2 regions of the Paenibacillus sp. 2003 genome follow, and region 2 is predicted to be linked to the other one. Evidence: riboswitches for the same ligand, from Rfam matches in the RefSeq annotation. Region 2 holds a riboswitch; the other holds the start of a gene.
What was found. A riboswitch is a leader RNA that binds a small molecule or an ion and turns the genes downstream of it on or off. The one in region 2 is predicted to bind FMN.

Region 1: it holds a riboswitch for FMN, as region 2 does, so the genes downstream of both, ribD (bifunctional diaminohydroxyphosphoribosylaminopyrimidine deaminase/5-amino-6-(5-phosphoribosylamino)uracil reductase RibD) here and J2X75_RS10120 (DMT family transporter) in region 2, are expected to answer to the same signal.

What each region holds. Positions count from the first base shown of each region.
Region 1 is NZ_JAVDTB010000008.1:59,371-74,871, forward strand. Features, by position in the region: gene J2X75_RS24495 (segregation and condensation protein A) at 1-332, opposite strand, end outside; gene ribH (6,7-dimethyl-8-ribityllumazine synthase) at 437-904, opposite strand; gene J2X75_RS24505 (bifunctional 3,4-dihydroxy-2-butanone-4-phosphate synthase/GTP cyclohydrolase II) at 1,007-2,239, opposite strand; gene ribE (riboflavin synthase) at 2,272-2,940, opposite strand; gene ribD (bifunctional diaminohydroxyphosphoribosylaminopyrimidine deaminase/5-amino-6-(5-phosphoribosylamino)uracil reductase RibD) at 3,002-4,105, opposite strand; FMN riboswitch at 4,429-4,597, opposite strand; gene J2X75_RS24520 (hypothetical protein) at 4,766-6,073, opposite strand; gene J2X75_RS24525 (peptidylprolyl isomerase) at 6,188-6,619, opposite strand; gene lysA (diaminopimelate decarboxylase) at 6,867-8,198, opposite strand; gene J2X75_RS24535 (spore germination protein) at 8,303-9,913, opposite strand; gene J2X75_RS24540 (stage V sporulation protein AB) at 9,995-10,423, opposite strand; gene J2X75_RS24545 (stage V sporulation protein AA) at 10,404-11,060, opposite strand; gene J2X75_RS24550 (helix-turn-helix transcriptional regulator) at 11,697-12,605, opposite strand; gene J2X75_RS24555 (DMT family transporter) at 12,714-13,643, shown strand; gene sigF (RNA polymerase sporulation sigma factor SigF) at 13,730-14,485, opposite strand; gene spoIIAB (anti-sigma F factor) at 14,500-14,955, opposite strand; gene spoIIAA (anti-sigma F factor antagonist) at 14,952-15,305, opposite strand; gene J2X75_RS24575 (D-alanyl-D-alanine carboxypeptidase family protein) at 15,450-15,501, opposite strand, start outside.
Region 2 is NZ_JAVDTB010000001.1:2,353,015-2,368,515, reverse strand. Features, by position in the region: gene J2X75_RS10180 (manganese catalase family protein) at 1-152, shown strand, start outside; gene J2X75_RS10175 (AMP-dependent synthetase and ligase) at 297-650, opposite strand; gene J2X75_RS10170 (amino acid permease) at 825-2,273, shown strand; gene J2X75_RS10165 (LysE family transporter) at 2,266-2,898, opposite strand; gene J2X75_RS10160 (spore germination protein) at 3,031-4,629, shown strand; gene J2X75_RS10155 (Ger(x)C family spore germination protein) at 4,642-5,850, shown strand; gene J2X75_RS10150 (GerAB/ArcD/ProY family transporter) at 5,871-6,977, shown strand; gene J2X75_RS10145 (spore coat protein) at 7,043-7,354, opposite strand; gene J2X75_RS10140 (spore coat protein) at 7,368-7,562, opposite strand; gene J2X75_RS10135 (manganese catalase) at 7,664-8,503, opposite strand; gene J2X75_RS10130 (DUF3231 family protein) at 8,680-9,192, opposite strand; gene J2X75_RS10125 (amidase) at 9,406-10,902, opposite strand; gene J2X75_RS10120 (DMT family transporter) at 11,102-12,082, opposite strand; FMN riboswitch at 12,227-12,380, opposite strand; gene J2X75_RS10115 (DinB family protein) at 12,465-12,965, opposite strand; gene J2X75_RS10110 (CGNR zinc finger domain-containing protein) at 13,110-13,661, shown strand; gene J2X75_RS10105 (amidohydrolase family protein) at 13,781-15,148, shown strand.

The sequences.
Region 1 (15,501 bases), on a different contig from region 2:
TACTTGCGATATTCTATCAGACGTGCAATCAGCTCTGCACGTGGATCATAATCTTCTTCTTCCATAAAATCATAATCCTCAAAGTCCTCAATTACCGGTGGTTTGGGCAGTAAAAGTTTGCTCTTGATCGACAGCAGTGTTGCTGCCATGACCAGAAATTCACTCGTAATATCCAGTTCCAGTTCCTGCATCGAATGCAGATACGCCATGTATTGATCGGTAATATCGCTGATGGGAATATCCTGGATATGAATTTCAGCCTTATCAATCAGATGAAGCAGCAGATCCAAAGGCCCTTCAAAAGTCTCCAGTTTGTATGTAACTACCGTCACTAGACGAATCCTCCCGCCAGAAAAATACAAAACCCTGCTAAGCCGTCCGAATCCGGTTTCCCGTGTTCGTCTGCGCAAAGCAGGGCACTACTATTAAATAAGCACTATTTTAGCTGTTTCGTCAAGTTTGCCATCTCAATTGCCGCCGTAGCTGCATCCCAACCTTTGTTACCCGCCTTGGTTCCGGCACGTTCAATCGCTTGTTCAATATTTTCTGTTGTAACCAGTCCAAAGATCGTAGGCACGCCTGTTTTCAGGTTAATTGCCGCTACCCCTTTAGCCATCTCGTTGCATACATAATCGTAATGTGTAGTTGATCCACGAATGACAGTTCCCAGCGTAATCACCGCATCATACTTGCCGCTCTCCGCCATTTTCTGCGCAATCAAAGGGATTTCGAACGCACCTGGAACCCAGGCTACATCCACTTCATCATCCTGCACGCCGTGACGTTTGAAAGCATCGAGCGCTGCGCTAAGCAATTTACTGGTAATGAATTCGTTGAAACGTCCAACGACAACTCCATATCTGGATCCTTCTGATACTAAATGTCCTTCAAAAAATTGTGGCATTCAAGTCATCTCCCTAACGGTATAATGTAATGTAAGTAACGGAAATCCCTAATTATTATCTTCCATAAATTACATGGTCAACGTTGTTCATCTAAAATATATTTACTGTTCGTTTTGTTCGATATCATCAAACTTGAGCATATGCCCCAACTTGGCTTGCTTGGTATGAAGATAAACCGTATTGTCCTCGTTCTCCTCCATCTGGATCGCGACACGCTCTACGACTTCAAGTCCATATCCTTCAAGACCTTTAATTTTACGAGGGTTGTTAGTTAGCAGTCTGATCTGACGAACCCCAAGATCTTTCAGTATTTGAGCGCCAATTCCGTAATCACGCAAATCAGCAGCAAAACCCAAACTCAGGTTTGCATCAACAGTATCCATACCTTCCTCTTGCAGCTTATAGGCTTTGAGTTTGTTGATCAGGCCAATACCCCGACCTTCCTGTCTCATATAAAGCAGTACACCATTGCCTTCCTCGTGAATCTGTTTGAGTGCCGCATCAAACTGCGGACCACAGTCACAACGATGCGAATGGAATACATCACCTGTCAAACATTCAGAGTGCACACGTACAAGTACGGGTTTCGAACCATCAATTTCTCCTTTGACCAAAGCTACATGTTCCTTATTGTCCACAGCGTTTGTATAAGCCACCGCTTGAAACTCACCAAAGTCCGTTGGCATACGCACAGCCACTTCACGTTGAACCAGCTGCTCTTTTTCGTTACGGTAACGAATCATGTCCTGAATACTGATCAGCTTCAGATCATGTTTGCGGGCAATCTCCTGCAGATCCGGAAGTCTGGCCATCGTACCATCTTCCTTAATTACTTCACAGATAACGCCTGCGGGATATGAACCACACATAATAGCCAAATCTACCGCTGCTTCTGTGTGCCCGGCACGACGAAGTACACCGCCGTCTTTTGCAATCAGCGGGAACATGTGACCCGGCTTACGGAAGTCCCCGGCTTTCGCCTCAGGATCGATTAGACCTTTCACGGTAATAGAGCGTTCATGTGCCGAGATACCTGTTGTCGTATCTTTGTGATCCACAGAGACGGTGAAGGCTGTTCCATGGAAATCCGTATTTTGTTGAACCATCGGTTTCAGGTTAAGTTCGTCCGCACGTTGTTGTGTAATCGGAACACAGACCAGACCTCTACCTTCAGTAATCATGAAATTAATGACTTCAGGTGTCGCCTTTTCGGCCAAAGCGATAAAATCGCCTTCATTCTCCCGATCTTCATCATCCACAACAATGACAGGTTTACCACGCATGAGATCATATATGGCTTCTTCGATTGTGTCCAGAATGGATTGTTCTGACATTGGTCCACCTCCAGTTAATTTCTGTTCTCTATTTATGCAAATCCGTGATTGGCGAGAAAATCTTCACTGATACTGCGCGGCTTGCCAGCACACGTCTCCCGATGTCCTCTCCCATACTGGAGCAGATGATCCACATATTTGCCCAAAATATCGCATTCGATATTAATGGTATCCCCTGTCTTTTTCACATTTAGTACAGTTTCACCAATGGTATGCGGGATAATGGAAACCGTGAATGCGGTATCCGACGTATGGACAACGGTCAAACTAATGCCATCCAGTGTAACCGATCCTTTGGGGATCAGATATTTGAATAACTGGTGATCATCAGGCTTGATCTCAAACACAATTGCATTTTGATCACGTGTTATACTGCCAATCACTCCAGTACCATCTACATGGCCCTGAACGATATGGCCGCCAAAGCGACCGCCTGATTGCATGGCCCGCTCCAGATTAACTTTACTGCCAGATTGCAGCTGACTGAGATTGGTATGACGATAGGTTTCAGGCATTACGTCGGCGGTAAAACCTCCACCTTCGAGTGTTGTTGCTGTTAAGCACACGCCGTTCACTGCTACACTATCACCAATCTTCAGATCGTCCATGATGGCGGAAGCTCCGATATTCAGGACCATCGCTTCGCCTTTCCGACCAATACGCCGGATCTGACCGACTTCTTCCACCAAACCGGTAAACATGCTGCCGCCTCCCTTTTTCAAGTTATAAAGAACCTAACTTTTTACTTTAAAATCCATTTATTTATTCAGGCCACACCGGAATACCGCCAATGCTGATATTATCTCCAACTTGTTCGATCTCCAACTGATTCAATTGAATCGCCTGATTCATACGTTCCACACCCTCGAAGCGGAAGCTTCCAGGTGTATCATAACCGCCTACAATTTTCGGAGCGATAAACATGAGCAGTCGATCGACCAACCGTGCCTCCAGCATGGCTCCATTCAAGGTGCCTCCACCTTCAAGCAAAATCGAACCAATCTCACGCTCACCCAACTTGCTAAGTCCGTTTAACAGATCCACACGTGGTCCAGGACCACAGCGTATAATTTCGACGCCGTAGGCTTCCAAACGTTCAGCAGCTTCAGGACTGGCTTCGTCTGTTGTCAGCACCCATGTTGGAGCAAGACCATCCTTAACCATTTTGGCACCTACGGGAAGACGTAACTTGGAATCCACCACAATGCGCACTGGACTAATGCCTTCGACTTGCAAACGGGTAGTAAGTTCCGGATTATCGGCAATCACTGTGTCGACGCCAACCATAATTCCCTGGTGACGATGACGAAGGGCATGCACAATCTCACGAGCGGGCTCGTTAGAGATCCATTTGCTGTCTCCGCTGCGAGTAGCAATTTTGCCATCCAAAGTAGTAGCCGTCTTCAGTGTCACGAAAGGTAGACCCGTTGTAATAAACTTAATGAATTTTTCATTCATGCGTCTTCCTCGCTCACGCAGTACGCCAACTTCAACTTCAATGCCTTGTTGACGAAGCATGCTTATGCCCCTACCGGAAACTTGCGGATTTGGATCTTCACAACATACCACAACACGTTTCACCTTCTCATGAATCAGGCGTTCACTACAAGGTGGCGTCTTGCCATAATGACTACAAGGCTCAAGTGTAACGTATACCGTACTTCCTTCTGCATCACTGCCTGCCATGTTAAGTGCATGCACCTCTGCATGACCGGTTCCACGTTTCAGATGGCTCCCCAGACCTACAATACGACCCTCTTTCACAACTACACATCCAACGACCGGATTGATCCCCGTCTGTCCCTGTGCTCGTTCCGCCATATCCAATGCCAGTGCCATATAAAATTCATCATTGATCATTTCCAAATCCGTTCACCCCGCGGTTTAAAGTCTTGTTTATTAAAAAATCCCCGTCGAACAATCAGTTCGATGGGGATGATGAGAGACAAATGTCACCAGCAGGAGTGAAATGGATACAGCACGCCAACACTTTGCCCAAAACTTCATTTCGGGCAAGTGAAAATAGACACATACCTTAATGAACATCAATTACAGGTAAAGAGCTTTTATAGTGTGGCATATGTATGGAACTTTCCGACGTAACCGGATCTTCCCTGCACAGTGCAAGACATTACAAATCGTGACTGTGCAGCAATACTCCTGCTGAATGCAAACCTGTTAGGTCTGCACCTCTCCTTCTCCCATCCAGACTATACTGTCGGTTCTGGAATTACACCAGATCAGCCATCTGCCAAGGGCAGACAGGTCACGGACTTTGCATCAAGTGCCGGACACATAGGTCCTTACACTTCCTGCATCACCGCCGGTAGGGAATTGCACCCTGCCCTGAAGGATTGCTTTCGTTATTACTTGGATGTTAGCACTTTAATGCCAAAAAATCAATTGTTTTTTGTTCCTTTTTGTCACATACTAACTTTTAATAAGCTAAGAAACAACAAAAAACCGCTTCCTCTCAAGGAGGCACGGTTTTTGCTTGGAGGCCCATTTCACACCCATCGTATCATTCTACATATCAGGAAAACACCAGCTCGCCATATGCTTTAATTCTTTGGCATTATGAAATGGAGTGCGGTCAGGTTCTTGCAGGGGCGAAGTTGGAAGCGGGAACTCTCTTGCCACCCTTCTGACCCAACTTGTGGAATCGATCGCAATAGCCGAGCATTTCCAGCGTCCGTTCGCTCTCGGTCGAAACGTCCCATGCAAATCTGCTTTTCCCGGCATCTCTGGAAAGACACCATCCAGATATTCTACGATGACACGCTTGTCTCTGACTTCATGACAATACACCGTCACCCATACACCTTCCCGCACCCGAACAGCATACACATCTCCAGACTGTACCTCCCCGGTACCTGCATCAGGAGATGCCTTTGGTACTTTTCCGCGAACACTTCTCTTCTTCTCCAATGCCCCTAAGATTGTGTCCTTTACAGCTGGACTCTCATCAGGCTTATCCGCAAGAGATATATTACTCAGATCAAAATCATGAAATATCTTGTTCAGGTTGTTCTCATTAATTCCGACAGATGAGTCCCACCACGCCAGAGGGGCCTGCACTTCAACACGCATATTGGGGCGTGCGTCACGCTGCATGTAAGAGGTGAATTCCGTGATCATTCCGGGATGTTCCGCCGTATCCAGTATGCCAATCAGAGCTAACGTCTCAAGCAAATCACGGTAGGCATATTCCTTCTGTGTAGGCAAAAGGCGTTCCTTCTTGAGCGCTACTGCTGCCTTGCTGTAACGTGTTTTGGGAGGTAGTTCGCGCAGCACTGTTAACACCGCACGGAATGTCCAGCGGTCGTAATCATTGGGTATTGGAATCTCCTGCGCGGCAGCCAGCTCTCGAAGTGCCAACACATATCCAAAAGGATCACCGTCCAACGGGGTTCCATTGGTCATCCGCCAATACCATTGCAGCGTCGTGTCGGTTGCTTGATCTACACTTAATCCGCAGATCTTGCAAGTGTTCGAAGATGGATATGGCGTATGTTCATGACTTGGCATACTGCTCGCAATAAGCTTGCCCGTAAGCAACGAGCGCCAGATCATGGGTGCGGACCACAAAGAGGATACAAAAGCCTGCGCTGCATCATTTATCGTCCATTGATTTGCAACTTTTTTCAGCTCAGTAATCGTTTCATCATGTTGCGGACGTACAAATCGATTCGGTTCATGCCCAGCTGCCTCTAACGCTTCCCGATCCTTTACGGATAGACTGTCCGGAACGACATGCCGCGATGCCTGAAGTTCTTCATCCCACAACGTGCGCTCACTATAAATTTGTTTTAACAAGCTTAGCTGAGTAACCATATCCAAGGTTTTATTCATCCTTTCTAATCATCGATTTCAAGTATGTAAAAAAAACAAAAAAAGTGCTTCTATAAAAGAAGCACTTCATGTTTGGATCCAGTTAAGGTGAAGGTATTAAGCTTCTACAACTTCAACAGTTTCCATTTTGTCTTTACCTTCCAAAGCGTCCACGAACTCCATACCTTTGGTTACTTTGCCAAATACCGTATGTTGTCCATCCAAATGTGGTTGCGGTTGGTAGCAGATGTAGAACTGGCTTCCACCTGTGTTACGGCCAGCATGTGCCATAGCGAGTGTTCCGCGCTCATGTTTGTTCGGGTTGATTTCACAGTTAATTGTGTAACCTGGGCCACCTGCACCGCTACCGTTAGGGCATCCGCCTTGAGCTACAAAGCCCGGGATAACGCGGTGGAATGTAAGACCATTGTAGAAACCGGAGTTAGCCAGTTTCTCAAAGTTTGCTACTGTGTTTGGAGCTTCTTGATCGAACAGATCGATCAGAACTTCTCCGCCGTTTGCCAATTTAATTTTCGCTTGTTTCGCCATATGTAAATGACTCCTTTCGTATTGACCATCGTTAATGGTGCCAGACGCATGACCCTGGGCCAAGCATTACAGCACTTTTCTTAGTGTACACCGAAAATGTCTGGATCGCAAAAAAAACGGCAACTTTTTTCATGATTTAGCTCAAATACGCAAAAAGCAGACGAAAAAGGAAGTTCCCTTTTCATCTGCTTCAACTTTAAGATCGCTATATCTTGAATAATGCAGAATCGCATTATCTTTTGACGAATTAGCGAGTAACTGGCTGTTTTCCAATGCGCGCTGGTACCAGGTCATTCTGGATGATATCTTGATACGTCTCACGGCGTACCACGACATCTCCTTGACCGTCTTTGACAAATACAACGGCCGGACGACGAATCCGGTTGTAGTTGCTTGCCATGGAGTAGTTATACGCGCCTGTGCAAGCTACAGCGAGCAGATCGCCACTTTCCACTTTTGGCAAGTCCAGATCCCAGATCAGCATATCGCCACTCTCGCAGCATTTACCCGCAACAGATACCGTTTCCTGAGCAGCCTCATTCGCACGGTTGGCAAGCACAGCTTCATACTTGGATTCATACAAAGCAGGACGTGGGTTATCGGTCATACCACCATCAACGGCAACGTATTTACGCACCCCTGGAATGTCTTTGCTAGTTCCAACGGTATAAAGCGTTGTTCCCGCTTCACCCACGATGCTGCGGCCTGGTTCAACCCAGATCTCAGGTACGGCATAGCCGATTTGAGCAAAATGATTTTTAACTGCGTCTGTAATAGCCTTCACGTATTGCGCAACTTCAAGCGGCGTATCTCCGTCGATATAACGGATTCCAAATCCACCACCAAGGTTAACCACTTTGAAAGCAACATTAAGACGCTCATATACACTTGCTGCAAATTCAGCAACACGTTGAACAGCCATCTGGAAGCCTTCAACTTCGAAGATCTGGGAACCGATGTGGGAATGCACACCCAGCAATACCAGGTTAGACTGCTTGGAAGCCAAGTCAATCGCTTCAAATGCTGTACCATTACCGATATCGAATCCAAATTTGGAATCCGTCTGACCTGTGGAAATATATTCATGCGTATGGGCCTCAACACCAGGCGTCACACGAAGCAAAATGTTTACTTTACGATTTTTGTCCGCAGCTACAGCCTGCAACAGATGTAATTCATTGAAGTTATCAACAACAAAGCATCCAATCTCTGCATCAAGAGCCATTTCGATTTCTTCCAGCGTTTTGTTGTTACCGTGGAAATGAATGCGCTCAGCCGGGAATCCTGCTTGCAGTGCAGTGAACAATTCACCATCAGATACAACATCCAGGGAAAGTCCTTCTTCAGCTGCAAGTGCACACATCGCCATTACACAGAAAGCTTTACTTGCGTAAGCAACCTGGAAACCCAGTCCGGAAGCACGGAATGCTTCCATGTACTCTCTACAACGCTCGCGAACCAATTGCTCGTCCACAACGTACAGGGGAGTTCCAAATTGTTCTTTCAGATCTGTTGCATCAACTCCGCCAATCTCCAGATGCCCTTGCGCATTTATTTTACTTGTACCATGTAAATACATAATCTGCATTCCTCACTTTTTTGTATACTGGAACAGTTGCTATTCCAATGATTTTACACCAGTATATCAAATTAGGCGGCGAGATGAATGGATTTTTCGGAAGATCATTTGTGTTTTTTACTTTTTCGCAGTTCACCGTCCGGATCATCGGACATTTTGGTGTTGTCACGGGTTTTGTTAAATGATGGACGTTTTTTATTTTCCAGCAGCGGAAGCCGGAATAAAAAGTTACCCAAGGCCTTTGCATTAAACGGTATAAAAGGCCAGAGATACGAAGAATTGTAAGACCGGTGAACGGTGAGCGCCAATATGAGTAGTGTACTGCCCACGACCAATCCAGGAACCTTGAATATCGCTACTGCAATGAGCAGAAACAACCTGACCAGCCTATTGGCAAGTCCAAGCTCGTAACTCGGGGTGGCAAACATTCCGATGGCTGCGATCGCCATATAGAGTACAACCTCATTGACAAAATATCCTGTTTTCACGGCGATATCCCCGACTAGAATTGCCGCGATTAAGCCCATGGCCGATGCGAGAGGTGTAGGCGTATGAACCGCTGCCATACGTAATAAGTCGACGCCAAGTTCGATCAGTAGAAACTGTAGAATCAGCGGTAACTTTACATTTTCCTGTGGACCAATGAAGTCCAGCCCCATCGGTTTAATTGAAGGATCAATAACCATCAGCAGCCATAGTGGTAGCAAAAACAAGGATATGAGAATCCCTGCAAAACGCACCCATCGTAAATATGTTCCCATTAAGGCCGTCTGTCTGTTCTCCTCCGCATGCTCACACAGGTCGAAGAAGGTCGTAGGCAGAATCATCACACTGGGAGAAGTGTCTACAAAAATGACAACTCGTCCTTCCAGCAAATGGGAAGCTGTAACATCTGGTCGTTCCGAATAACGAACGAGTGGGAACGGGTTCCACCCCTTGTTGATAATCGCTTCCTCTAGCTGCTTATCGGCCGCGGGAATACCATCGATATCCACTCGCTGTATTTTTTCACGAACGGAATCCACCTGCACTTTATCCACAATATCATCAATGTACACAACACAGACATCGGTTTGTGTTCTACGCCCCACCTGCATGATCTCAAATTTCAGTCCAGGGTCGCGTATCCTGCGGCGCACCAAGGTTACATTGGTCAGGAGCGTTTCGGTAAAGCCGTCTCTGGAACCTCGGACTACCCTTTCCAATGAAGGTTCTTCGGGTGAACGTACCGGATAACTCCGGGTATCCATAATTAGGACCGAGCGGTCCCCTTCAACAAACATTGCGCTCATACCGGTAAGAACCTTGTTGATGACCGCACTCATCTTGTCGACTCTTTCAACCTGAATATGGGGAATGTAACATTCAAAATAGGACTTGAGTGCATGCCCTGACACATCATCAGGGGTAAGGTAGGTCAGTCTTTTTAATACTTCAAGCAAAATCTCATCCTTGGCGAAGCCGGTGATCAACAGCAATCCAACGTGCTTGCCACCCAGGACCATTTCCCTCATATTTACGTCGAACGATTCTCCGAGCCCCAGTACCTGTTGTAATGTATATCTATTTTCACTCATGCGTGGGGAGATATCATCGTTTTCCTGCCAATATTTTACGGATTCTTCAATACTGTCAGACATTTCATTTTGTTTTTTCTTTTTGTACGCTTTCTCCTCTTCTTCCTTCTGAATCTCATAAGCAGACTTGTGTAACATCTCTTCCGTTATACCTTCACCATTTTCCTGGCCTGTTTGCTCCGTTCGTTCATCCATCTTCCATCCTCCTATGGCCACGAGTTACCGCTGATATATAAAAAAATCAAACAGGGAACCTGTCATTTTGCCCAAAATCATGGCGAGCAGTAATCCAAACAAATAAGGTTTCATGCCCAATCGTTTGGCTAGCACGGGAAGTACATTAAGCACCTCGGTGAGCGCTGCGGCGAGCAGACCGATGAATACACCACAGAACAAACCAACGATCGGGCTGAGCAGCAGCACCCCATGCATTTTCCAGTGCCAGAAATCCGCCACCGTCCCGAGAAGTGAACCACCAATTAGCGCCCCTTCGTACCAGTGAGTCTTGTCATATGATTGCGTAAGTTGAGCTAACCTGGGAATCATATCGAGCACCAGAATGAGCGCAATTACGCCGCTCCCTACGGCAATTCCCCCTGCAATACCCAATACAATGCTGATTGCTCCATTAAGAACGCTCATCCGCATTCATCTCCCTGCGTTCCTGCTCGTGCATCCGTTCGCTCTCTTCAATCACCACATATTTATCTACATTTTGCTGGTATAGAAACATCTCCACTTCCAGCGGGGTAGGTTCCTCATTCCACTTTTTCTTGAACAAATGATTAAAAAATACTGCCATTCCGAATCCAATGCCAATGGAATACGCCACTTGAAACAGATAGGGATGTTCGTCCCGATGCCCAGTAAGCATCTCCACAATTCGAATCTGTACTTCCTGCATGTTCACATCGGCATGAAAATTCATAATGGTTAAGGCTGATCCAAAGAACAGCAGCAGCCAAACCAGAATGAACAGCGACTTGGAAGGTTGACCATTTCCCGCAATGACTTCAACCAACGTATGACCTGATCCCATCAGTTCCACACTTACCTCCGGCAAGATGTGCCGAATTCGGGGAATAATCTGCAATATATCAATGAGGATCAGATTGCCATCCTCCGGTCCAGGGCGCAGCAGTTCAAGCTCCAGTAGCCTGCCCTCCTGGTCTTCAGAAGAGGTCAGTATATGTGCAATGTCTCCAAGCTTGACTGCTCTGCCCCTCTGGATGCGAATACGGCTGCGTAGACGAATATAGACCATTGGAGTGGGTGTCTGGGACATCCAAAGCACTCCTTTACTGCGTAATTTAGGTTAGTATTTGAAGAATGTGCAAATTTATTACAAACGGGTTGGAAAAAGATCGGGAGGTTGTGCTAGTGCTGCGGGATGGATCGGTCATTGGTCGCTGTTGCTCGGGGGAGGATACACGCAGACACTCCGACGGCAGACCAACCTTCTGATCGCTGTTGTCTCCAAATTCTTTTGATTGATTTCTAAGTGTTAGAAATTTGGAGACAAAGGCGAGCGCTTCGCTTCTTCAGGTCTAATCTGCCGCCTGCGTTGCTTGTGTATCATTAGGCAAGCCCTCACGCTTCGCTCCTTTTGACCGATTCCATCCCTCCGCTACCAGCCGTCCTCCCGTTTCCAAACGTTTGAAATAAATATGCTGGGGGAGTAGGTAGGAAGGGAATCGAAAGATGAGCTTTTTGGGGTTATTTTGCTCAAAATTCCATGACTTGTGAAAGTAGCTTTTTGATATTAATTTTAGAAATTAGGAGATTAGCCTTTTATACGCTCTCCTTGTGACCGATTTGAGGCGTAACGGAGTGTAAAGCATTATTTTACATATCAAAAAAAGTCGCCGTATGGGCGACTCTTTGGGATTGGTTGATAGACTTACCGATCATAAACATTATCTCAAGAATTATTTTCTTTTTCTCTTTTGTTCAATTCTCTTCTAAATCGTAAAGGGGTTGAATTCATTGTTTTGCGGAATTGGTTAATGTAATAACTCGTGCTGTTAAAACCGACCTCATAGGCAATCTCGGTGACGCTACGCTTGGAGGATTGCAATAGTTCAATGCTTCTTTGGATGCGGTACTCGATCACATATTGCATGGGTGTAGTTTTCAGGATTTGCTTGAAATAACGGCATGTCTCCGATCGACTCAACTGTCCCGCCTTCGCAATATCTTCCAGCTTAATTTCATCCGCATAATTGAGATTAATCCATTGCAACATGTCTTTCATTCGATTGTTTCTGCTCATCTCTGATGGATCATGTTCTAGAGAATATCCGTTCATAATCAGCAGTTTCCACATATTAAGCACCGCAGAAGCAACATTCACTTCGTAAAAAGGAACTTGGTGCACTAACTCCTTTCTAATCCGTGCAATAACATCCAGGATCCGTTCTCCCCAAGCGTTAGCTCTTTCGATATACAGAAAAGGCAAATTAGTTGCTGTTACATATGGATGTACGTACTTTATATACAAATCCGAAGGCATGATAACATGCGGGGACAAATTCAGACATAAATAAATGCAGTTCTCGCTCTCATCGTGATCTTCAGCCATATGCATTATTCCACTGTTGATAAAAATCCCGTCACCTTTGGACAAAATCATCTTTTGATCGTTGATATGGAACAACGCCGTACCCTGAAGAACGGTAACAAACTGCAATTCATCATGCCAGTGGAGAGGAATATGTCCGTGAACATTTTGAACAATGGTTGTCTCATAACAGGCTATAGATAATGTATCCGTACGGTGTTGCGTCATTTCTTTCAAATGTTGATCAATGATAAATTCGATCTTCTGCATGGCCCTCATCTCAATATAGTTATATTTTTAAGTGTAATATTGATATAAATGTATCGTATTTCTCCTTAATATAACACTATTCTTATATTTAAGGTGAGGCGAACAAGAATGACAACTTCTGCAAAATCCAAAATTTCAGGCATCGTACTCGTTCTGACGGGAGCCATCTGCTGGGGCATTGGGGGGACGGTATCTCAAAAACTGTTTCAACTGGATGGAATTAAGGTCAATTGGTATGTCACTGTACGCTTGTTAATTGCTGGGTTACTATTACTGGTTATTCAATCGTTTACAAATGGACGATTTCAGATTTTTGATGTGTGGAGAAATAAAAAAACGGCTGGACAGCTGATCATTTTCGGATTGGTGGGCATGCTTGCCGTTCAGTATACGTACATGGCATCCATTAAACACGGCAATTCAGCGGTGGCTACACTGTTGCAGTATCTGTCCCCTGTCATGATCATGATTTACATCGCACTCCGTAAGCAGTCGGTCCTCACACGCAATGACCTTGCATGCGCTGTTTTGGCTCTCAGTGGGTGTTTTTTCCTGCTGACGAATGGCTCGCTTACGCGGTTATCTGTCTCCTCGCTGGCAGTGATATGGGGCCTGTTATCTGGGGTTTCAGCTGCATTTTATACGCTGTATGCCGTGCAACTAATTAAAAAGTACGATTCACTTGTTGTGGTCGGCTGGGCTATGATCATCGGTGGTTTGGGAATGAGTTTTATTCACCCGCCCTGGAAAATGAATTTTGCTAACATCACGCTTGAAACCTACGGTTATTTGATATTTACGATCCTTTTTGGAACCCTGATTGCTTTTTGGTTTTATATTGCGAGTCTCAAAAGTCTTACACCCAAGGAAACTAGCCTGCTCGGGAGCGCAGAGCCCCTTGCTGCTGTTGGAACAACCGTCATATGGCTCCATGAACCTTTTGGCTTCTATCAATGGATTGGTATGGCATGTATTCTTGGCATGATGCTGGTCATGCAGTCCAATCGTTTGAGATCTCCCCGTATTAACAACAAATAACCTTCCTCGCCATAATGCGCGATAGAAGGTTGTTAGTTGTCGTATATTGGTGTATAGACACCAATATTGTATTGCACTCCACTAAATCACTGCGCGATCTGGTCGCGGATGGATTGCAGTATTTTTTTCTCCAGACGTGATACCTGCACCTGAGATATACCCAACCTGCTGGCAACCTCGGATTGGGTCTGATCCCGGTAATACCGAAGATAAACGATTAACCGCTCCCGCTCACTGAGACCACCGATGGCTTCGTTCAGCGCCAGCTTGTCAAACCAACGTTCCTGAGACTCGTCGGCAATCTGATCCATTAACGTAATGGGATCACCGTCATTCTCGAATACCGTCTCATGGATGGAGGTCGGTGGTTTGTTCGCTTCCTGGGCAAATACCACTTCCTCGGGGGTTACCCCCAGCTCTGCGGCAACTTCCTTAATCGTTGGTAAACGATCCAGATGTTTGGACAGTTCGTCCCTTTTTTTGCGGACTTTATTCGCCATCTCTTTCAGTGAACGACTGACCTTAAGGGTACCGTCATCCCGCAGGAATCGCTGGATTTCTCCGATGATCATCGGTACCGCGTAGGTTGAGAACTTCACGTCATAACTGAGATCGAATTTGTCCACTGACTTGAGCAGACCGATACAACCAATCTGGAACAGATCTTCCGGATCATATCCCCTGTTCATAAAACGCTGTACGACGGACCAGACGAGTCTGATGTTGCAGTTCACCAGCGTATCCCGTGAGACATGGTCACCCGACTGACTGAGCGCAATCAGCCGTTTGACCTCGGCATCGTCCAAATAGGTCTGTGAAGATGGTTTCACTTCAGCATCCATAAGAACACCAACCCCTAATTATACAATGCTTTCTTGGATTCAATCCTTTTTTTCATCTTGATGGAGGTGCCTCTGCCGGGCTCACTGCTGACTTCGAATTCATCCATAAAGTTTTCCATAATGGTGAAGCCCATGCCCGACCGCTCAAGTTCGGGTTTGGACGTATATAGCGGCTGCTTGGCGAGTTCAAGATCTTCGATTCCTTCACCGCGGTCTTCCACGATAATTGTGATCATGTCTTCCCGAATCTCGGCCTGGATAGACACCACACCCTCGGAGTTGTTGTTGTATCCGTGGATGATGCTGTTGGTCACGGCTTCCGAAATGACCGTCTTCAGGTCACTGAGCTCGTCCATCGTTGGATCAAGCTGGGAGATAAACGCAGCAACGGTTACCCGTGCAAACGACTCATTCTCTGACTTGGCCGCGAATTGCAGATTCATGAAATTTGTCCCTGTTCCTTCATTCATGAGACGACCTCCAGACCTGAGAGAGCAGTTCCCTCATTTTCGTATATCGGCATAATCTTGAACAGACCCGACATTTCCAGCAAACGGTACACTGGCGAATTGACGTCACAGACCACCATCTTGCCACCTTTATTCTTAATGAGCTTGTATCTTCCCAATATGACACCCAGTCCCGAACTGTCCATAAATTGCAGATCTTTCAGGCTGAGTACGAGATGCTCGCTTTGTCTCCGCTGGATGGCTTCATCCATCTGCATCCGTACCATGTCAGCTGTATGGTGATCCAGCTCCCCGGATAATCGTACAATCAGAATCCCGCGATGGTGTTCCATTTCCACATGCAAGTTCACGTTTGCTCACTCTCCTCCCTGTCTTAGAACAAGGATTTCTACGCTTCCGAAGGCTTTTCCTGCCCCCCGACAAAACTAGAAGAAAACCCCTATTTAACTACAAAATATGTTCGAAGGATGCGTGCAAATCGCGGAAATCGCCGTTTAGTCAAACAGATTGGACGTTGTCCGCTTGAACAGCTTCCACCAGCCAGCC
Region 2 (15,501 bases):
ATACGCGCATCGCTGAGATTTTCAGTGGTCAAACGCCAAGTCGTAATGGTGGCGAACTGCAGGTAATCGATCCCCCACAAGGATATCCACTTCCTTATATGCCTGAACTTCCAAATGAACATAGCCCAGGAATACATGATCTTAATGCCTAAAGTATGAACAAGCCTCCTATAGTATAGGACCAGATTTGAAACTTAAGGTAGAACCTATAAAGAGACAACTGCAGTCTCTTTTTTACAATGAACACACAAAAAAGGAACCCAATGCTGGGTTCCTTTATGTGTTTCATGAAGATGTTACTGCGGGCGTTGTTGATTCGAATACGTGCCATAAGATTGACCATTAGTTGAGATATTAGGAGTGTTATATGGCTGCTCCAGGTAAGATACATGTTGTGAAGATGAGTGTGCAAGTTGTTGTGCAAGATTGGAGATTTGTTGTAATTGCTGGATGGCGGTTTGATGTCCTTGTAGTGCGGTCTGGATCATATGTGCAGCTTGTTGCTCGCGTTGTGCCAATTGCTCCAGTTGTTGAGCGTTGCTTTGTTCTTGTCTAAGTAATTGTTGGTATTGCATCGAAGCCTGTTGTGTTTGTTGTGTAAGTTGTTGAGCCAACTGCGTAATTTGCTGCGATTGAGAGAACTGATTCATGTGTAAAACCCTCCTGTGTGTTTTGATGTACCTGTGTATTATGTAATACGGTTCTGAGAAATATTCAATCTATCCTGTTCCATTCAAATGAGGATTATTTTATGAACATGATTCGCTGTGGATTGGGAAGGCTACCTTTAGTGACCTAAAATGATACAGAAAAGGAATGACAACATGAGTAAAGCATCGACTAACACTACAGAAGAAAAGAAACTGAAATGGTGGCAATTGAGTCTGCTAGGTGTGGCAGGAACAATTGGTACAGGGTATTTCCTGGGTTCCAGCCTTGCGATATCGATTGGTGGTCCAGCTGTGCTGCTGGCCTATATCTTGGCCGCTTTAGGTACATATGTAGTTTTTGACGCGCTCGCGAGAATGACAGCGGACCATCCGGAACAAGGATCTTTTCGTTCATATGCTAAGAAAGCCTTTGGAAGTTGGGCAGGCTTTGCGAGCGGATGGTTCTATTGGTTTTCGGAGTTGCTCATTATGGGGAGTCAGCTAACCGCATTGTCCATTTTCTCCAGGTTTTGGTTTCCGGCTGTTCCGCTCTGGATATTTGCTGCAGGGTTCGGAATTTTGGGTCTTTGTATTGTATTCTTCGGTAATAAAGGATTTGATCGGGTTGAAAATGTACTGGCTATCATTAAAATTGCAGCGATCATCATGTTTTTGGTGCTTGCCATCGCTCTTCTCGCAGGATGGATTGGGGGAACCAAGTATGAACACAAAATACCGCTGGATATGGCAGCGATTTTTCCAAAGGGTGGCATCGGATTGTGGTCTGCGTTTCTTTTTGCGTTCTATGCTTATGGAGGTATTGAAGTGCTTGGCATTATGTCATATCGGCTTCAAAAACCGGAAGATGCCCCAAAGGCAGGAAAAGTCATGCTCATTGCGCTATCCACCGTATATGTTGTATCCATTGGACTCGCTTTAATTATGGTTCCCTTAAATGCATTCAATCCCAAGGAGAGTCCATTTGTACTGGCACTCAGTAGTGATCACCTTGCTTTTGTCCCACATTTGTTCAACGGGGTACTCATTGTAGCCGGATTTTCAACGATGACTGCTTCGCTCTATGCGGTGACGTCTATGATTATTACCCTAGCTCAGGAGGGAGACGCCCCGCAGTTATTTTCTCGAAAGTGGAAAACGAAGTATCCGTTATTTGCCTTGTCCCTCATTGGTTGTGGGTTAGTTGGTACGATCATCATGTCTCTCTTACTCCCAGGCAAAGTATATGAATACATCACGACTGCAGCTGGTCTGATGCTTTTGTACAACTGGTCGTTTATTTTGTTATCCTCCGGTAAATTGTTGAAATCAGGCAAGTTCGATGTGATCAAACGCTGGATTGGCCTATTGTTGATCGCTACTGCAGTCACAGGAACGCTTTTTCATGCACTCAGCAGACCAGGGTTCTATATTAGCTTATTGCTTGTCTCTCTCATTGCCATTAGTGACGTTATTGTACAACGGATTCGCAAGAAGAAGCCTGCGACCAATACATCATCAAATGACGAGAAGGATGAAAGTGAAGAAAATGAGCAGCGTTCTACGGGTATAAGCAGTTATCACATCACGGGTATTCGGCTACGCAAAAAAAACAAACTCAAATAAAGAAGAGAAATTGTATGGCTTTATATCCAAAGTAACAGCCAAAACCGACTAAAGACAGTCCGGAAATGAGAGCAATTCCTTTAAGCACAGTAGAAGTGAGGTATTTGCGAAAAAAACTTACGGCAGTCGCCATGAATAGATCCCATAAAAGTACGCCAAAGATGATAGCTCCACTATAAATCAACAATTGATCCATAGGGGAGTCATTTACGGCCTTAGCCAGAACAGAGCCGTAAATGCCTAGCCAGAACATGATGGAAAGAGGGTTAAACAGAGACATCAGGAATCCTTGAAGAAATGACTTGGCAAGCTCCGAATCATCTCCTCTCATTTGAGAAGGGGCAAGGGTTCCTGCATTTTTAATACTTTCCACACCCGTATAGATCAATACAAAACAACCAAACATCCAGAGGAATACCCTTACAAACGGAAGCTCAAGCAGATGTACGATACCAAAATACACAAGCAGCATGTAGATAATATCCGCTGCGATGGCTCCTAGCCCAACAAACCAGGCTGGCATAAACCCACCTCGAATACCCTTGTCCAATTGCGCAGCATTAATGGGTCCAATAGGGGCTGAAAGTGATAATCCCAGAATCACATAACCTAACATGATATAAATAAGATGTCCTCCTTTCCATACAGTACAGCATATTCTTCAAGGTGTTTTTGTAGGACAAGATTATTGAGGGCGATGTATACTTTGTGCACGATTAATCCATATTAGTCGAAAATAGGGGGTGATTTTGTGCTTATGCGTTGGATAAAGGAGGTATTTACATCACAAAAAAAAGGAGAAATATCCAATAAACGAATACAACATTCACAAAGTTTGGATATTTCGCTAGAAGATAAACTTGACAGTATTATCAAGGCATTTGAATATAGTCCTGATTTTGTAGTTCGGGAGTTCCCTATGTTAGAGGGGAAGGGCACTACTCTAGCTGTATGTTACATGGAAGGATTGACAGATTCTACGCTGTTGGTTGAACTTATGGACAATATCATTCAATGGATGAATACGGATCTGCTTCCGGGAGATCAGCCTAGAGATGTGTTAGTGAAAAGCATACTACCCTCCGGGAATATCCGAAATTTGGATTCGTCGCAACTTATCTATGAAGCTTTATTAACAGGCCATGTCGTTATACTTATTGATGGTGTAAAGAATGTTCTTGCAGTGCCGATCGCCGGAGGAGCCAGAAGATCAGTGGAGGAACCCACGTCCCAAACGGTGGTCAGAGGGCCAAAGGAAGGATTCACAGAGGAACTAACGACCAACATTACTCTTGTTCGACGGAAAATACGGACTCCTGATTTGAAATTCCAGATGCATACCATTGGAGAGTACACCCAAACTGTAGTTGCACTGGCTTACATCCAGGGCATTGCCAAGCGAGATGTCATTGAAGAAGTTACCAAGCGTCTAAATGCCATCAACACAGATAGTATACTCGAAAGTGGTTACATAGAAGAATTTATTCAGGATGCACCACTTACGCCTTTCCCGACCATGATCAATACGGAGCGTCCAGATACGGTTGCAGGCAGTCTACTGGATGGTCAAGTAGCCATTATGGTAGATGGTACGCCATTTGCCTTAATAGCACCTGTTACTTTTTTTAATTTCTTTCAAACGCCTGAGGATTATTATCAGCGTTATGATATCTCTACCTTTCTGCGGATTATACGGTTAATCTGTTTCCTCGTATCTTTGTTGCTGCCTTCGACTTTCATCGCACTAACCACATTTCAGCAGGAGATGATACCTACAACGTTATTGGTCACCCTGGCTGCACAACGGGAAGGGGTCCCTTTCCCGGCATTACTTGAAGCTATGCTTATGGAAATTACGTTCGAGGTCATTCGTGAAGCTGGAGTGCGAATGCCGCGAGCCATTGGACCTGCAATCTCTATTGTTGGTGCATTGGTCATCGGTCAAGCTGCGGTAGAGGCGGGATTGGTCTCAGGCGCGATGGTCATTGTGGTTTCTTTTACAGCAATAGCGAATTTTGCTATACCCTATTTCAGTATGGCCACAGCAGTAAGGCTATTGCGTTTTCCGTTTATGTTACTGGCAGGTACGCTAGGATTATATGGCATATTGGCCGGAGCAGTGCCATTACTTGCACACCTGGTATCGCTGAAGTCATTTGGTGTTGACTACCTGATGCCATACAGTCCGTTTTTCAAGTCAAATATGAAGGATCTGTGGTTGAGAGTACCCTGGTGGGCTATGAAGACTAGACCTGATGAAAAGTCGAATACGAATAAGACGAGACAAGCCCCTCATCAATACCCGTCAGGATCGGATAACATTGTAGACCGTATTAATGAAGCTGAGAACGAATAAGGAGCGATTTATATGATTCGTTTGCAGTCCATATTAATCTTTCTCATGGTTGGACTGATTACTGCTGGTTGTGGAAATCGCACAGAATTAAATGATCTGGGCATCACAACGGCAACAGGGTTTGACCGAAAAAACGGAAAGTGGATCATTACCTATCAGATTATTGTACCGCCAGCGAGCAGTTCAATTGGGTCCTCGTCTGGTGGATCTCAAGCGCCTGTGAACACCTTTTCGTCAGAAGGTAGAACGATTCGAGAAGCCGTTGCCCAAAGCAGTATTGAAAATCCCAAAAGATTATATTTTGCTCATACCAATGTCGTCCTGATCGGGGAAGAAGCGGCGAGATACGGGATTGCTGAGATCATGGATCACTATTATCGAAATATTGGTTCCAGGGAATCTGCCAAGCTTATTATTGCAGATGGTCAGGCAAGAGAATATCTCGAAAAATTGATTCCTCCCGAGAAACAGCCTGGCCGTGCTTTATCCGAGATTTTGGAACGTAATAATGAAAAAGGGTCGTACTATCCCGTGATGAACATACATGAGGTTGGTCTGAAGATCACTTCAGACAGTGGAACCGCCGGAATTCCTGGTGTTACAGCAGATACACTGGGCAATAATAAACAGAATTCAATTGATATTTTTAAGGAGACATCAATACCCGGGAATTTAAGACTTCAAGGATTAAGTGTATTTCTTAAAGACAAAAAGATCGGAGTACTGAACGAAAAAGAAAGTATGGGGATCACCTGGCTAACAGACAGGGTGAACTGGACCAACTTGACCTATACAGGCGCAAAGGGTGAGGTTAACTCTTTTCTTGTGCGCAAAGCAAAAGTTAAGGTCGTTCCTGTGAAAAAGGGGATTCATTATGCTGTTCAGGTAGATGCAAAGGTCAATGCTGAGCTGGATGAGAGCACATCCGGGGAGGATATCGTTAGAACACATACCATTCATGAATTGCAGCGGCAGGCTGAACAAGTCATTAAAGCACAGATATTGAACGGATGGAGAGGGAACCAACGGCTTCATGTCGATATGTTGGGGATCGCGAACAAAATACATCAAAGACATCCCAAAGAGTGGAAAGTTCTAAAAGACAACTGGTCTAGTGAATTGGCACAGATGGATATTAACATAAATGTAAACGTAACTTTGGAACGAGTAGGTCTGCTTCAAGATTCTTTCAGCAAGATGCTTGGCGAACAGAAAGACTAACACCAAGGAGAGGTTCAATCATGAAATTGGCTAGGGAGCTTCGCGTATCCGAATTGGCTGTTTGTCTTTCCTTATTTGAAGTTGGCAGTACAACCTTGTTTCTGATTGGTGGAGATGCCAAACAGGATGCATGGTTAGCCATGCTCGCCGGGGCTGCTGGTGGCTTGGTGTTACTAATCCTACATCTGGCTATTCATCATCAGGAACCTGAATTGGATTTGTTTCTACTGTGTCGCCGCTATATGGGGAAAATATTAGGGACAATCGTAAGCCTTTCATTTGTAGGTTATTTTGCTTATGAAGCTTCACGAAATCTACGTGACATCAGTGAAGTCACTGAATTGACCTTACTAAACAGAACGTCGATGTGGATCATCAGCATGATCACCATTATCGTTGTATCCAACACCGTACGGTATGGATATCGTGTACTATTTCTCATGTGTATGATTCTGTTTCCACTCATGGCACTAGGCTATACATTAATCAGCCTCTTAATCCCAACGACAGGTCTTTTTCACTCCGATCTGGCCTTGCCTGTGTTGGAGAATGGGTGGAAGCCGATTTTTCAAGCTGCTTTTCCGGAGATCGTATCCTTTCCATTTGGGCAGGTTGTCTTATTTCTGGTCTTTTATCCCTATGCCCGGAAAGGAAGGAATCTTAACAGAGCGGTGATCATCGCCTATATTCTAACGGCTCTCGCTTTAACATTTATCAATCAACTTATCATTTTTGTCTTGGGCCCTCATATTGCTGCCTATAGTACACTTCCGCTTTTGGAGACAGTACAATTAATCAATTTGACTGAAGTGTTTGAACGGATGGATGCCTTGTTCACTTTACTCCTGTTCCTCGGATTGGGTATCAAAATGGCTGCATTTTTCCATGGAGCCGTGATTGGACTCGAAAGAATAACTGGAGCGAACTATAGGAATTGGGTGTTTCCAGTAGGTCTTATTCTATATGGGTTGTCTTTTTTATCACCGACATTCACAGAACACATTGAGATAGGGCGAGGATACACATTGAATTATACTTCACCTGTATTTCAGATTTTTTTACCTGTACTACTATTGGTTGTCATTCTCCTGAGAAAGAAAGGTATGCAGAAAAGTGAAAACAACTAGCTGGAAATATGCACTGGAATTAAAAAACGACCCAGTCGTAACTGAGTCGCTTTAGGCGTTAACCATTAATTATCATCCAACAATTTCAACGCCATGTCTGATTTTTCCATATCGTGTTCAACTTGCTCTTCTATACTATAGGGATGATACATCTCATTTTTGATCATATAGTCTGCGATCTTTTGGTGGGTTTCGATTGCAGTATCCAATTGAGCCTTAAGGACTTTCCGAACTCGGGGGGTTGCAGTTTCTGTAAGAGCTATTGCATAGGTACGTACCGCTGACTTAGCAGAGAGGAGCATATCGGTGGCAATGGCCAAATCATCCATGGGAGCAACCGCTTTGACGAGCATTTCTTTCGTTTTGGTTGTAGTCATAAGAGCAACCTCCTTATTTTAATAGGGATTTTAATTCTTCAATAGCTTTGGAAGAGTTGTCCAAATCTTCTTCGATTAAGGATTTTAGTGTGTCGTCTTTTACGAGTTCCAGCATCGTTACGGCTTTGGTGGCACACGAAGTTTTGAGGGTTAGCAGCTCATGTACTTCGAGTTTCTCATGTAATGCAAGTTCCTTAGTTGCCATCATTAAGCACCTCCAAGAATTGATTATTCTATAATGTTTGTACCCTGCTATAAAGCATATAAACAGAATGAACCCAAATATTTTTAAAAATAGAATTTAATGTTTTATTTATCTGTTGATTTCATATCCAGGTCATGGTGAAGTTCTGTGGCAGGGATGACGGGCTCATGTATCTGTCCCTTTGGAACAGGGCTCGAGATATATACATAGTCTCCGCTTCCATCAGGTGCACTTCCTGTAGCCCATAATCCTTCGGCGGATTCAGTTCCCTCGGAGAGATTCCAGAATTCATAGGCCTGCGGCTGAGATTCTTGCTCGGCTTCTGGAGGGAAAGAAGCTGGAACAACGACTCCGTTTTTTTCCTCCAGTTCCTGAATAGCTGCCATCCATTGATACTGGTGATAACGGTCACGTGCTAACATTTTACGAAAAGTAGCCCGTACGCCTTCATCTGTTGTCATATGGTACAGTCTTGCTACCTGAAGGCGACCCTGACTCTCGGCATGCAAATTAGAACGCATGTCTGCAAGCAAGTTACCGCTTGCCACGATATAAGAACCATTCCACGGAACACCGTTTGAGTTGGTTGGTAGGCCACCCAGACCACTGACGAGCAGATGTTGCGGATTGATACCGCCCATAATTGCAGCTGTCACAGGATCCTCTGCGGCTTGTTGTTGTGCCTGAGGAGTAGCACCATCCAGCAACTGACTGATTAATGAGCAGAGCATCTCGACATGTCCAATTTCTTCGGTGCCAATATCCATGAGCATATCTTTATATTTCTCTTCACCTCGGCAATTGAATCCCTGAAAAAGGTACTGCATCATGACGGTCATTTCGCCAAATTGTCCTCCCAGCACTTCTTGAACCTGACGTGCAAGCATGGGATCGGGACGATCTACTTTGACTTCAAATTGCAATTCTTTCTGATGTCGAAACATGTGAATCCCTCCAATAAAGATGTCTTAAAATTCTGATAAATTCTAAAATTTTATTAACCTGTCTATGGGGAATTAAACAACAAAATAACAAAAAGACAAGGCAGGAGAATGGAAGCTTCTCCTGCCTTGTCTCATCATTTCACTACAACATATGGTTAGACGTCGTCCAATGAACTCTATTCTGAATCCGGTCTTTTGACTTGAAGCGGTGGGGGAATGAGCCAACCTTTTTCTTTGTTCATTTGAAGAATTCGTAAGCCTAAAGCGGTCTTGGTCGCATGATATTTGGCGAATAGCGCCCCAATATCTTCTCTGATCGATTGCCCAATCGTTTGGCTTGCAGCAACCAGACCCATGGCTGTATCAGCTGTTACTTTTGCAGCAATCTCAGGATCTGTGAATCTTGCGCCAGCCGGGATATCCTCAAACTCTACATGTGGTCTTTCCGGCAGTGTTGGTGCAGGAGCAATACCATTTTCAGTCAATAGTGTATCGCATTCTTTAATTTCGAGTTTGGCTTGGTCCAGCAGATCTTCCAAGATTTTCTTTAAATCTTTATCTCCTGCATGACTCATATAAGCTTGATAGCAAGAAACAGCCCCCTTAGCTATCGTGGAACATTGCCATACACTAAAGATTTCACCATAATGCATCGGCTCGTTCTTGGGGTTGCCACTTAGAATACCCATGATTTGATTTCCCTCCAGTAGGTTAATTTACCACCAACTTATGATCGCCTGTATTCTATAAAATTATGCACAGAACAGGGAATGGAGAATGTTACATAGATTAACATCATATTTATTATGTAAAAAAACACCAAATCTAAACTATTTTATCTTGTATATTAAAAAGAAAAAACCAGCAGAACAAATCTGCTGGTAGGAGTGTAACGTGTATTTTTAAACTGGAAAAAGTGGGTTACCATTCATCCCGATCCATAATTCTGACTTTTCAAGCTGACCAGCGAGATGCAGCAACCAATCTTCACGTCCTTTGGTTGCCATCACCTGAACACCCATTGGCAAACCTTCTGGTGTCATATGCAAAGGCACACTTATCGCAGGCTGGCCTGTTAAATTCGCAAGCTGGGTGAACGGAGTATACGTAAGACTTGGCTCAAACATTTCATAGATGAGTTGTTGCTGCTGGGTCTTGTCCAGTTCGCTGATCCGCATCAGGTTACGGATCTGTTCATCATGCGGTGTTAACTCTCCAATTTTGGGCGCAGAAAATGCATTAACGGGTGTGACGTAGAAGTCGTAACGCTCAAACAAAGTGGACATCTGAGCAGCGGCTACATCCCATTCAGCCAGACTATGTACAAACTCGGCAGCAGAGACTTTTTTGCCAGCTTCGGCCAGAACCCAGGATTCAATCTCCATATCGTCAGAGGTCAGAGCCCGGCCCATGGATCGTTCCATGGAAGAGATCATCGCGGCCATCTCTCCACTGTTCATCATGTAATAGTTCTCCATCAGCCTGACTCCGTTGACTGGACTCAGCTTTTCTTCAACAAGATGACCTTGGTCTTCCAACCAGTGAACGAGCTTGTATACAGCTTCTTTGGCTTCACCACTGACGGGTGTACCCACGGGCGAATCCGTTGTGTATGCAATTTTCAGTTTGCGTTGATGTGGATAGCTTATATCTGCCAAGTAACTGCCTGGGAATAGTGGTGCATGAAACGCAGCTTCAGGCTGAATGACTTGCAATGTATCGAGCAGGGCGGCACTGTCCCGAACCGAGCGGGATAGGGCAAAATCAATGGATGCGCCTTGCCATTGACGACCAACTCCAGGTCCCACAGGTGTCCGTCCGCGGGTTGGCTTTAATCCAAACAATCCGCTAAAGGAAGCCGGGATACGAATCGAACCACCTCCGTCACTGGCTCCAGCCAGGGGAACAATACCCGAAGCTACAGCGGCTGCGGCACCACCGCTTGATCCACCTGGAGAGTGATTAATATTCCAGGGATTGCGAGTTGGACCATGAAGACGGGGCTCGGTAATATTTTTCAAACCAAATTCAGGCGTATTGGTATGTCCTATGAAGATAAAGCCTGCATCACGGAGTCGAGTGACAAAATTGGAATTGCGTAATGCCCGATGCTCGCTGAACAGACGAGAGCCTGAAGTCAGAAATTCACCTTCCAAGGATTGTGAGATATCCTTCAGGAGCAGGGGCACACCTGCAAAAGGTTGTTCTCCAGGGCGAACCAAACCGGCTGCCTCCCGTGCGCGATTTTCATATGTACGAATAACCGCATTAAGTTGCGGATTCACTTCTTCAAGGCGTGCAAACGCCGCTTCCAGCATTTCAACCGGGGATACTTCCCGGGATCGGATCAGTTCAGCCAAACTTACGGCGTCGTAGGAGGTATATGAGAATGAAGACATCATGATCGTTCCTCTCTGAATATAATTCATCTGTTTATTCCATATGTCATCGTACCACCGGATTGGATAAAAGACAAAACATAGAAGAGACTTATCGAGTAATGGAAATAAAAAAACCACTGCTCATCTAATTTGATGTGCAATGGTTTTATTTTTATATTTGACTATTTGTTTATATGAGAACCTCGGATATATCCACTTACTCTGTACGCAGCTTCGGTGCCGCATCGGCCGCAGTTGATGATCTTTCCTGCTGTCTGGAAATGGCGAAGAGGGCTACCCAGATCAGGATAAAACCAAGCAGCTGTTCCCATGTAATCAGTGTACGGAAAGCAATCCAGTTCACCAACACACCCGCCATCGGGAAGCTAAGTTCCGCGAGTGTTGCAACAGAGGCTTTGGTTGACGACAGACCTTTGTAATACAACAGAAGACTTAGCAAACCTGGTAACAATGCCTGACCGAGAATATTGAGGATAACAGCAGTCTGTTCACCCGTTCCGGATGGAAACGTCCATGCTGCACCTTCGTTCCACGTCATAAAGATCAGGAGCGGGAGAGCAACGACAAAGCGCAGGGAGGTGACCGTTTCATAACGCGCCTGCCCCAGCATCAATCGGCCCATAACGGTTGAACCTCCCCATAAGGCAGCAGCCCCAAGGGATAACAAGCTTCCAGCATGAATCCAGTTGTCCCAGTTACCTAATGGCAATGTGAAGCCAAATGTAAGCAGGTAGGTTCCTGCTAATGCAATGAAGAACAATCCACCGAAGCGCCGTGGTAACGTTTCTTTCAATAACAATTTAGCCAGCACGATAGCGAAGAGCGGTTGCATTTTTTGCAATAAAAGCACCGTATTCGGATCGTTATGTGTAAGCGCCATAGTGAACAATACCGTTGCGAGTGCTGATCCTCCCCATGAAATAAAAATCACGGCTATCCAGTGGCGAGCGCGCAGGTTCTTCAGGTCAGACCGGAATTTCCACAGCACGGGAATGGCAATAAGACTGACGATGATATGTTCCACCAGTACAATCTGCGTGGATGTCATCGTGTTTAGCAAAATAATGCGGAAGAGTGGGTCGACACCCCATAAGGCGGCGCCGAGAACTACAAGCCAGAATCCGGTATTACTTCGTTCCTTGCGGTAAACAGGTGATGCTGCTGATGCCTTTTCCATATTCAGGACTCCTTCGTCAGAACACGGAATCTTCAGTTGGCAAAATCGACAAAAGCCCCCGTTTTGGTATATACCAAATAAACGGGGGCTCATCCAAGGACATGCCTCAGGAAAGAGGCCTTCCCGTGAACGGCATGTCAATGTGTTGATCTTCTCTCATCCGGACTGTACCGTCGGCCTTGGATTCACACCAAGTCAGTCGCTAAATGTCCTTTGTTAAGAACAAATAGCGAGTCGCGGGCTGGTTCCGAAGAACATCACCGCCGGTTGGGAATTGCACCCTACCCCGAAGATCCTATTCAATTATATAGTGTGTTGAACAAGCTGTAACATTAATAATTTCATCTTATTCCTGTAAGCGCTAGCAGTTCAAGCATTTTTTTTAGAAAACGATTTTCCAGCTTCCTTGTTGTCTGCGAAGAAGCACGATCTGACCTGTGTGATACGCATCATGAAGTATCCAGCGGGCAAGTTCGTGTGCCCATTTCTCTTCGGAGTCCATATAAGCAGCTTCAAGTTCTGACTCTTCGAGTGCAGCCAATTGATCTCGCAACTGTTGGGCTAATCGAGTTGTACTCTTCATCAGTGTATTCCATCCGGCTTCATCCGTTGCATCTCCAGAATTGCCAAACGTGTATTCATTGGAGTCTACAGCAGGAAGAGTAGGTTCTTTACCCTGAATACGAAATAATAAGCGATGATTGTAATAATACATATGGTTAACCAACTGCCAGATGCTTAATCCTCCTGAGGGTGGAATCCAAGCTGCTTGCTCTGCTGTAAGACCTTCCAAAGACTTCGACAAAGGTACAATCCAATTGCATTGATCCCATGTATCATCCTTTTGAATAAGTAACACATCTAATGCTGTTGTTTTTGTCATTGTCGTTTCCTCCTTGAGTATCATGGTGATTTGTGATGTAACTAGCTAAAACTGATTAATGAGGTTACACTTAATATAACACATCAAAGACAGAGTGTAACCATCTTTATTAAATTAAGGTAGTTACACTAAACGGAGGTAGACATGGACAGACTTTGGACCGATTTTGTAAACAGCGATTATCATGATTGGCGTGGGGGAGATCGATCGGAGGACAGGCTCGGTGAGGCGAACTGGCAGCAAGAATTTTTGGATCGATGGCAACTCCAGGCTTCTGTACCTGCATCTCCAGAAGATGAGTTATCGATGAGAAATTTCAGGAATGATTTGTTGGCCCTTGGAGCCCGCTTGTCTTCTGGAGCATCATTAACGGATAAAGAAAAACAATGGTTGAATGGTGTTATGGAAGCAGGGCATGTGAGAAGAACATTGACTACAATTGATCAGGGATTGAAACTCCAACTAATAGCTGTAGAAGCTCACTGGCAACAGGTTATGGCTGAGGTAGCTGCTGATTTTGCTTTGACTCTGGTGGAGGGAGAAGGGGGAAGGATTCGGATCTGTGATAATTCGGATTGTCGCTGGATGTTCTATGATGATACCCGAAGCAGAACACAGAAGTACTGTGATGATAAGATGTGCGGGAACCTGATGAAAGTCAGAAGATTTCGAGCGAAACGAAAAACCCAAAATTGATAAATATTAACAATAACTATATAATGTATATATACTAGCGAAAAAACAGTCAGAAGCCGTTCGGATTCGTATGCAGGATATGTTCGTCTTTCAAACCAATAAGATGGGAGATGTGTCTTGTGCGGACAAGTTATCTGTTGAAAAATGGCTGCGTGTTGTCGATGGATGCTCGAATTGGACAGTATAAAAGGGCGGACGTCCTGATCCAGGATTCACTGATCACGGCGGTCCAGCCCGACCTGGATATTCCGGATGTGGAGGTCATCGATGCTTCATCCATGATTATTATGCCTGGGCTGGTGGATACACATCGGCATATGTGGGAATCACTGGTCAAAACAGCGGGAACCAATTGGTCATTGCCTGTTTATTTGCAGAATCTCTATTATGGTGCGATGGGAAGTAAGCTCCGCCCACAGGATAGTTATATTGCTAACCTGCTCGGTTCCTTGGAAGCGCTTAATGCAGGTGTTACGACAGTGTTGGATTGGAGTATGCCATATTCCCCTGACCATACGGATGAACTGATTCGTGGTCTTCAGGATGCGGGGATTCGGGCAGTATTTGCTCACGGAGTGCCTGGTGAGACGAACTACTGGAACCGGGATAGTCAACTGACATATTCAAATGATGTGCGAAGAGTCAAAGAACGTTATTTTTCATCACGGGATCAATTGCTTACTTATGGGCTTGCCATTCGTGGTCCAGAGTTCAGTCATTGGGATACAACCGTAAAAGAGATCGAGCTGGCCCAAGAACTGGATGCCATCTGTTCCATGCACGCCGGATTTGGCAGCTGGGGATCGATAGATCGCTCAATTAGTCACATGTATGAAGCGGGGGTGTTAAGTCCTCGAGTAAATATTGTTCATGGTAACACCATGGGGATGGATGAATATAAAATGTTGGCGGATAGCGGTGCTTCCCTGTCGGTCACACCTGAGGTTGAAATGATGATGGGGCATGGATACCCGGCCACCGGCTATTTTCTTGAACATGGTGGAACCCCTACACTTGGTGTAGATGTTGTAACCTCCACAGGCGGAGATATGTTCTCGCAGATGAAGTTTGCACTTCAGGCTGAACGATCCAGAGCCAACGAAGAACTTCTGCAGCAGGGTGAGATGCCAGGTGAATTAAACTTGCAGTCCAGCCAAGTACTGAGATTTGCAACTTCGGCTGGTGCACAAGCATTGGGATTAGAGCAGAAGGTCGGTACGTTGACCCCAGGAAAGGAAGCAGATCTGATCATGATTCGTACTACCGATCTGAATCTGTTCCCCGTCCATGATCCAATCGGCGCTGTCGTACAATTTGCCAATCCATCCAATGTGGATATGGTTTTTGTAGCAGGTAGACTCGTGAAGCGAGAGGGTAAGCTGTTGCATGTTGATTTGGACGCCATTCGTCATGCAGCGATGCAGAGTCAAGAATATTTGTTATCCCAATACCGGATGTCGGACGCGGAGAGAATTGCTTTCTCGTGATTCGCTTTTTCATATAAGCTAAGAAATATTTACTTCGTATTTTCATATACACCTCAAGCTGTATAAAGAGGAAAGGAAGAGCCATATCATGTGATGTGGCTCTTTTACATGCTAGCATATCGTCGAATTAGACAGGATAACGGAGGAAGGGACAGCGGAAAAAGACGAAAAGAGCTCTCATTCTTGCAACTTCAGATAACAAAGAATATAAGATGTTTTTCACGAAAATTAAGACTCATAAAAACTGCGCATAATATAAATTATACGCAGTTTTGTTTTAAATCGATTTTCATATTCATCCACGTGCAACATATCATGATAATTTTCGCGGAAAAAGAACAAAATATGTGATC